2 regions of the Rhodoferax sp. LB1P47 genome follow, and region 1 is predicted to be linked to the other one. Evidence: riboswitches for the same ligand, from Rfam matches in the RefSeq annotation. Region 1 holds a riboswitch; the other holds the start of a gene.
What was found. A riboswitch is a leader RNA that binds a small molecule or an ion and turns the genes downstream of it on or off. The one in region 1 is predicted to bind thiamine pyrophosphate.
Positions count from the first base shown of each region.

Region 2: linked by a shared signal. The riboswitch ahead of AC0969_RS18685 (FAD-dependent oxidoreductase) and the one ahead of thiC (phosphomethylpyrimidine synthase ThiC) in region 1 are both predicted to bind thiamine pyrophosphate.

Region 1 is NZ_JBWMAU010000030.1:14,904-19,064, forward strand. Features, by position in the region: gene AC0969_RS19400 (acetyl-CoA C-acyltransferase) at 1-600, opposite strand, end outside; gene thiC (phosphomethylpyrimidine synthase ThiC) at 1,037-2,950, opposite strand; TPP riboswitch at 3,088-3,189, opposite strand; gene can (carbonate dehydratase) at 3,201-3,857, opposite strand; gene AC0969_RS19415 (MBL fold metallo-hydrolase) at 4,036-4,161, shown strand, end outside.
Region 2 is NZ_JBWMAU010000025.1:32,538-36,698, forward strand. Features, by position in the region: gene AC0969_RS18675 (purine-cytosine permease family protein) at 1-1,095, shown strand, start outside; gene thiD (bifunctional hydroxymethylpyrimidine kinase/phosphomethylpyrimidine kinase) at 1,152-1,994, opposite strand; TPP riboswitch at 2,037-2,144, shown strand; gene AC0969_RS18685 (FAD-dependent oxidoreductase) at 2,183-3,250, shown strand; gene thiS (sulfur carrier protein ThiS) at 3,247-3,444, shown strand; gene AC0969_RS18695 (thiazole synthase) at 3,448-4,161, shown strand, end outside.

The sequences.
Region 1 (4,161 bases):
CGCAAACGCGCCCGAGGCCACCGCCGCCTGCGCCCGCTGCACGCTGGCGGTGGCAAACGCGTCCTGCACCGCCCGGGTAAAGCCGTATTGGGCCGCGCAGTCTTCGCCAAAGCTGCCCATGGAGCGGCCCGCCTCGTAGGCATCTTCCAACCCGTCGAGCAGCATGTGGTCCAGCACCTGCCCGTGGCCGATGCGGATGCCGCTGCGCCCCCGGGGCAGCAGGTGCGGCGCGTTGGTCATGCTCTCCATCCCCCCCGCCACCACCAGGTCATGGCTGCCCGCCACCAGCATGTCGTGCGCCAACATGGTGGCGAACATGCCCGAACCGCACATCTTGGACAGCGTGACCGCCCCCGTGCCCTGCCCCAACCCGCCCTTGAACCCCGCCTGCCGCGCCGGCGCCTGCCCCTGCCCGGCCATCAGGCAGCAGCCCAACACCAGCTGGTCGATGCGCGCCGGGTCCACCCCCGCGCGCGCCACCGCCGCCCGGATGGCCGCCCCGCCCAAGTCGTGCGCCGCCAGGGATGCGAACGCCCCCTGGAACGCACCCATGGGGGTGCGGGAGGCGGCGAGGATGACGATGGGGTCGGTGGTGGGCATGGTGGCGGTCCTTTGGGGTCACTGTACGCCTGCGGGGGCTGTGGCGAATTGCTATTTAATCAATAGCACTTTGCACAGGAAGAATATGCGCTGGAGGCTGATTTGGTGATTTTTATAAACACTTGTCTCGCAGGTGCGGGTAGAACCAGCGCTTTGTAAAAACCCTACGGGGTGGGGGTTGGGGGGGTTGCATTGCAGGGCATGGTTGGTGGCTGCCTGACCCTCACCCCCACCCTCTCCCCGGAGGGGCCAGGGAGCAAGTCAAGCCCCCACCCCGGCCCTCCCCCGGAGGGGGAGGGAGGAATGCAGGGGGCTGATTTTCCACTGCCCCGGGAGGGAGAAATGCGTGGCCCCTGACGTGCCGCACGGAGTGGGGCTGGCTTGCCCCTTCCCCCGCCGGGGGAAGGTCGGGATGGGGGCCCGGCGGTGGCGTCGATTAGCCCTGCGCGATCGGGATCACGCCGTTCACCGGCACATAGATTTCTCCACCACCGCTCTTGAATTCTGCCGACTTCTCCAACATGCCTTGTTCCGCTGCAGCGGCTTCGCTCACGCCCAGGTTTTTGGCGTATTCGCGCACTTCCTGGGTGATCTTCATGGAGCAAAACTTCGGCCCGCACATGGAGCAGAAATGCGCCACTTTGGCCGAGTCTTTGGGCAGGGTGGCGTCGTGGAATTTCTTGGCGGTTTCGGGGTCGAGCGACAGGTTGAACTGGTCCATCCAGCGGAACTCGAAGCGGGCTTTGGACAGCGCGTCGTCGCGGTAGCGGGCACCCGGGTGGCCCTTGGCCACGTCGGCGGCGTGGGCGGCGATTTTGTAGGTGATGATGCCGACCTTCACGTCGTCGCGGTCGGGCAGGCCCAGGTGCTCTTTGGGGGTCACGTAGCACAGCATGGCGGTGCCAAACCAGCCAATCATGGCGGCGCCGATGCCGCTGGTGATGTGGTCGTAGCCGGGGGCGATGTCGGTGGTCAGCGGGCCCAGGGTGTAGAACGGCGCTTCGTGGCAGTGCTTGAGCTGCTCGGTCATGTTTTCTTGCACCAAATGCATGGGAACGTGGCCGGGGCCTTCGATCATCACCTGCACGTCTTGCTGCCAGGCTTTTTGGGTCAGCTCGCCCAAGGTGCGCAGTTCGGCAAACTGGGCTTCGTCGTTGGCATCGGCGCTGGAGCCGGGGCGCAGGCCGTCGCCCAGCGAGTAGCTGACGTCGTAGGCCTTCAGGATTTCGGTCATCTCATCAAAGTGGGTGTAGATGAAATTTTCTTTGTGGTGGGCAATGCACCACTTGGCCATGATGGAGCCGCCGCGCGAGACGATGCCGGTCATGCGGTTGGCGGTGAGGTGGATGAAGGGCAGGCGCACCCCGGCGTGCACGGTGAAGTAGTCCACGCCCTGCTCGGCCTGCTCGATCAGGGTGTCGCGGAAGATTTCCCAGGTCAGGTCTTCGGCCACGCCACCCACTTTTTCTAGCGCCTGGTAGATGGGTACGGTGCCGATGGGCACGGGGCTGTTGCGCAAAATCCAGTCGCGGGTGGTGTGGATGTTTTTGCCGGTGGACAGGTCCATCACCGTGTCGGCGCCCCAGCGGATGGCCCAGACCAGTTTTTCGACTTCTTCTTCGATGCTGGAGGTGACGGCGCTGTTGCCGATGTTGGCGTTGATCTTGACCAGGAAGTTGCGGCCAATGGCCATCGGCTCGACTTCGGGGTGGTTGATGTTGAGCGGAATCACGGCGCGGCCACGGGCCACTTCGGAGCGCACAAATTCGGGGGTCATCACGCGGGGGATGCTGGCGCCGAAGCTGTTGCCGGCCAGGCGTTTGTCGCGCTCGGTGTTCAGCGCGCCCTCGGCATATTGGGCCATCCACTCCAGCTTTTGGTTTTCGCGCAGGGCGACGAATTCCATCTCGGGGGTGATGATGCCTTGGCGGGCGTAGTGCATCTGCGAAACATTACCCGAGAGGTTGGCACCGGCCTTGGCGCGGCGGGGCGTGCGTTGCAGGCCGGAGGCTTGGGCGCGCAGCAGCTGCAAGGACGCGTTTTCTTCGCTGTTGCGGCCATCGTCCAGCGCATTCAGGATGCGGGCGGCGTAGCTTTCAGTGTCGCCGCGCGACTCGATCCAGCCGGCCCGCAGCGCGGCCAGCCCGGCACGCACGTCAATGGTGGCGGTGGGGTCGGTGTAAGGGCCGGAGGTGTCGTAGACGGTGACGGCTTCGCCGTTGCTCTGCATGATTTCACGCAGCGGCACGCGCAGGTCGGGGCGGCTGCCCTGGATGTAGCGCTTGGTGCTGGCGGGCAGCGGGTCGCAGGCGTAGCTGAGGAGCTGGGCGAATTTGTCGGGGGCGGTAATGGGGGCGTTCATGGGGGGGTCTCCTGTTTGGTGGGAGCCCAGAATGCGCAGCCAAACTGCGCGAACCCCCAAGGAGATGCCCCGCTTCTTTGCAGATGGGGCGTGGTGACGGCGCGCATCCGTACCGCTAGGGATAGGACGCTGTCGTCAAGCTCTTCTTACGCTGGTATGAACCAGATCAAGTTCGCGGGTTTGGTTTCCATCTCAGCGCATTTCACTGCGCACCCCGGGCGGGTGGCAGTGTACGGCATCAGCGCGGCGCGGCAGCCACCGCTGCCACGGCCGCGCGGTAGGCGGTTTCCAGCCCTTCCACCCCATTGACGGTGATGTGCAGGTTTTGCAGCAGGCCGTCGTGGATGCCGTACACCCAGCCGTGCACGGTGACGTTTTGGCCGCGCGCCCAGGCATCGACCATCACCGTGCTTTGGCAGACGTTGACCACCTGCTCGATGGCGTTGAGCTCGACCAGCGCATCGTGGCGGTGGGCTTCGGCGATGTGGTCCAGCAGGGTCCAGTGGCGGTCGCGCACATCCTGGATGTGGCGCAGCCAGTTGTCGGCCAGGCCCACGCGCTGGCCCGACAAGGCCGCCGCCACGCCGGAGCAGCCGTAGTGGCCCACCACGGTGATGTGCTCGACCTTGATCACGTCCACCGCAAACTGCACGGTAGAGAGCGCATTCAGGTCCGAATGCACCACCACATTGGCCACGTTGCGGTGTACAAACACCTCGCCGGGGGCCAGGCCCATGATCTCGTTGGCGGGCACGCGGCTGTCGGAGCAGCCGATCCACATGTACTTGGGCTTTTGCTGGTGCGTGAGTGCGGTGAAAAAGCCGGGGCGTTGGCGCTCCATCTCGGAGGCCCAGATGCGGTTATTGGCAAAAATATCGGGAATGGATTGGGTCATGGGGGCGTATTTTGCCGTGCCCCAATACCCTTGCAGCCGTTTTATGGTCAAAACAGGCTGTAATGTATATTTTATGGGCGCAAGCAGCTATTTAAAATATAGCAAAACTCGCCATGCCGTCAACCTGGCGACAGGCCGACCGCATACGCTGAGGCCAAACCTCCAGAATGCCATCTCCATGAACCTACTCGAACAACAACTGCACTACCCCCTGGGCGATGCCCTGCCCGCACAGGGCGAAACCGTCGCCGTGGCCCCCGGCGTGCGCTGGATCCGCATGGCGCTGCCGTTTGCGCTAAACCAT
Region 2 (4,161 bases), on a different contig from region 1:
TCTGTGCTGGGTGCGGGCCTGCTGGGCTGGGTGGCGCGCATCGCCTGCGACAGTGGCCTGTCCAGCGCCGGACTGATGCACGCCACCTTTGGCAGTGGCTTTGCCCGGCTGCCGGTGCTGCTGAACATCGTGCAACTGGTGGGCTGGACCACCTTTGAGCTGGTCATCATGCGTGACGGCACCGCCGCTATGGCCAAGCAGAACTTTGGCCTGGACCTGGCCAGCCCCAGCGGCGTGCTGCTGACCACCCTGCTCTGGGGCGCGGTGCTCACGGCCCTGATGGCGGGCTCGATGCTGACCCTGGTGCGCAAGTTCATTGGCCGTTATGGCCTGCCGCTGGTGGTGCTGTCGCTGCTGTGGCTGAGTTGGCAATTCGCCCAGCAACTGCTGGCCGGTGATGCACAGGCCTTCTGGCAGCGCCCCGGCAACGGCAGCATGGGCATGCTGTCGGCGATGGACCTGGTGATCGCCATGCCGGTGTCGTGGCTGCCGCTGGTGGCCGACTATGCCCGCCACGGCCGCAACCGCACATCGGCCATGACCGGCACCTGGCTGGGCTACGCGCTGGCCAATATCTGGTGCTATGCACTGGGCGTGGTGGTGGTCACCGTGGCCGCACCGGGCACGGATCTGGTCACCGCCTTGCTGCTGGCCCAGGGCGGCCTGCTGGCGCTGGGGTTGATCTTGCTGGACGAGGTGGACAACGCCTATGGCGACGTGTATTCGGGTGCGGTGTCAGCCCACAGCCTGCGCCCGCAGTGGAGCATCCGCCGCTGGGGCCTGCTGCTGGCCGTGGTCTGCACCGGGCTGGCGCTGGTGCTGCCGATCCACAGCCTGGAGCCGTTTTTGCTGCTGCTGAGCTCGGTGTTTGTGCCGCTGTTCGGGGTGATTTTGGGCCGCCTGGGCAGCCACGCCAAGGCCCATTCGCAGCGCCGGGTCGAGCCGCTGGCCGCTGGCCTGTGGCTGGCCGGCATCGCCGTCTACCACCTGCTGGCCACCTTGGCCCCCCAGTTCGGCGCGGCCCTGCCCACGCTGGCTTTGGTGTTCACGGCCGCCTGGCTAAGCCGCCCGCTGCGCACCACTTACTCGCTATAAAATAAATAGCTACTAACGCATATTAAATATGCGCTAGCGGCCTATTTCTTATAAATTTAGCCAGCCAACACCTGCATAGCCACAGGCGCAAAACCGTGGTTCAACGGCCCCTGGCCGCGCCCGGTATGCACCTGGGCACCGCCGGTGATGGCTCCCAAAATGTAGGTTCGCGCCAGCCCCACCGCCTCGGGCAGGGCGTGGCCCTGCGCCAGGTACACGGCGATGGCCGACGACAGCGTGCAGCCGGTGCCGTGGCCGTTGTGGGTGGTGATGCGGCGGCTTTCCCACCAGTGCAGCGGGCCACCATGCAGGCCCAGCACATCCACCACCGCGCTGCCCGGCAGATGCCCGCCCTTGACCAGCACGGCCGGTGCGCCCAGCGCCAACAAGTCGGCCACAGCAGGGGGCAAAGCAGCCGCGTCCTCCACGCTGCGGCCCAGCAGCAGGGTGGCTTCGTCCAGATTGGGCGTGACCACGGTGGCGCGGGGGAAGAGTTGTTCCACCAGCACCTGCACCGTCTCTTGGGCCATCAGCCGGTCGCCACTGGTGGCCACCATCACCGGGTCGAGCACCACTTTGGTGAGCTGGTAGTGGTCAATTGCCCAGGCCACCACCTCGACCATCTCGGGCGAATGCAGCATGCCGATCTTCACGGCGTCGGCACCGATATCGTCCAGCACGGCCTCCAGCTGGGCCTTCAGGAAGGCCGGAGGCACGGGGTGGATGGCGGTCACGCCCCGGGTGTTTTGTGCGGTCAGCGCAGCCAGGGCCGTCATGCCGTAGCAACCCAGGGCGCTGAATGTTTTCAAATCGGCCTGGATGCCTGCGCCGCCGCCGCTGTCGGACCCGGCGATGGAGAGCAGGCGCAGGTAGCGCGGGGAAGGTGCTTGGTCAGTCATGCCGAAATTATCGGCGAGCGAGTGTGATGTAATTCACGGTTACGGATGAAACAGGGGTGTCTGGCTATTGCATGTGCGGTGGCTGGGCTGAGAAAAACCCTCATACCCGATCCAGATCATGCTGGCGTGGGAAGTTTCCAACCAACGACTACGCCTCGTTTCGTCCAGCACACCCTACGGACGATCCCTTGGCAACACCTCTGACCACCACCATCCTCGGCGCAGGCCTGATGGGCCGCTTGTTGGCCCTGGCATTGGCACGCGCGGGCCACACGGTACAGGTATTTGAAGCCGCTGGGCCCGAGGCCGAGGGCGCAGCCGCCCGGGTGGCCGCCGCCATGCTGGCCCCGCTGGCCGAGTCGGCCATTACAGAGGCCAGCGTGGTGCAAATGGGCCAGCACGGGCTGCGGCGCTGGCCGGAGCTGATCGCGCAGCTCGACGCGCCGGTGTTCTTCCAGCAAAACGGCACATTGATTCTGTGGCACCGGCAAGACGCAGCCGAGGCCACGCGCTTTGGCCACCAGTTGAGCGCCACCCGCCAGCAGTTGCCCAGTCTGCCCGCCCCGCAGGCGCTGGATGCCGCCGCCATCGCTGCGCTGGAGCCCGGCATCGGCAGCCGCTTTGCCCAGGGCCTGTACCTGCCGGGCGAGGGCCAGTTGGACAACCGCCAACTGCTGGCCGCGCTGCTGCTGCAATTGCAAAAACACCAGGTCGGTCTGCACTGGCACAGCCCGCGCGAACCGCAGGATTGCCAGGCGGACTGGGTTTTCGACTGCCGGGGACTCGGTGCACGCAGCCAATGGCCGGGCCTGCGCGCGGTGCGCGGCGAGGTGCTGCGCCTGCACGCGCCGGGGGTAGATCTGCGCCGCCCGGTGCGGCTGGTGCATCCGCGCTATCCGCTGTACATCGCGCCCAAAGAAAACAAGGTGTTCGTGGTGGGCGCCACCGAGATCGAGTCGGACGATATGTCCCCCATGAGCGTGCGCTCCAGCCTGGAGCTGCTGAGTGCCGCCTACAGCGTACACAGCGGTTTTGGCGAGGCGCGCATCCTGGAATCCAACACCCAGTGCCGCCCCACCCTGCCCAACAACCTGCCCGCCATCCGCCAAGCCAGCGCCCGCGTGCTGCACATCAACGGCCTGTACCGGCACGGCTTTCTGATCGCCCCGGCCATGCTGGACGCGGTACTGGAACTCATAGAAAAAGGGCATTCAGCGCTTGCCACGCAATGGGGTCTTGCTATAGAAACTGCATGAACGTACTGATCAACAACCTCCCCCACATCCTGCCCGTCGGTGCCACCCTGGCCGACGCGGTGGCGCTGCTGCAAGCCAAGCCGCCGTTTGCCGCTGCCGTCAACAAGGCCTTTGTGCCGCGCGCGCTGTACCCACAGACCGCCCTCCAGGATGCCGACCGCATCGAAATCATCCACCCCGTCACCGGCGGCTGAAATATGACACCTGATCCCCTCATCCTTTACGGCGAAAGCTTCGCCAGCCGCCTGCTGCTGGGCACCTCGCGCTATCCTTCTCCTAGCATCCTGGGCAGCGCCATCGCCCGCGCCCAGCCCGCCATGCTGACCGCGTCGCTGCGCCGCCAGAACCTGGGCCAGGCCGATGCGGCGACCAATGGTTTCTGGGATTTGCTGCGCCAGACCGGCGTGCCGGTGCTACCCAACACCGCTGGTTGCCACGGCCTGCAAGAAGCCATCACCACCGCCCACATGGCCCGCGAAGTGTTCGACACCCCGTGGATCAAGCTGGAGCTGATCGGCGACGACTACACCCTGCAACCCGACACGCTGAACTTGGTTGAGGCCGCCAGCCGCCTGATCCAGGACGGCTTCAAGGTGCTGCCTTATTGCACCGAGGACCTGGTGCTGTGCCAGCGCCTGGTCGATGTGGGCTGCCAGGCCGTCATGCCCTGGGCCGCACCCATCGGCACCGGCAAGGGGCCTATCAACCCCTACGCCATGCAAGTGCTGCGCGAGCGCCTGAGCGTGCCGCTGCTGGTCGATGCCGGGCTGGGCCGCCCCTCGCACGCCTGCCAGGTGATGGAATGGGGCTATGACGCAGTGCTGCTGAACACGGCCGTCGCCCTGGCGCAAGACCCGGTGCGGATGGCCGGGGCCTTTGCCGATGCCGTGCAGGCAGGACGCAATGCGTTT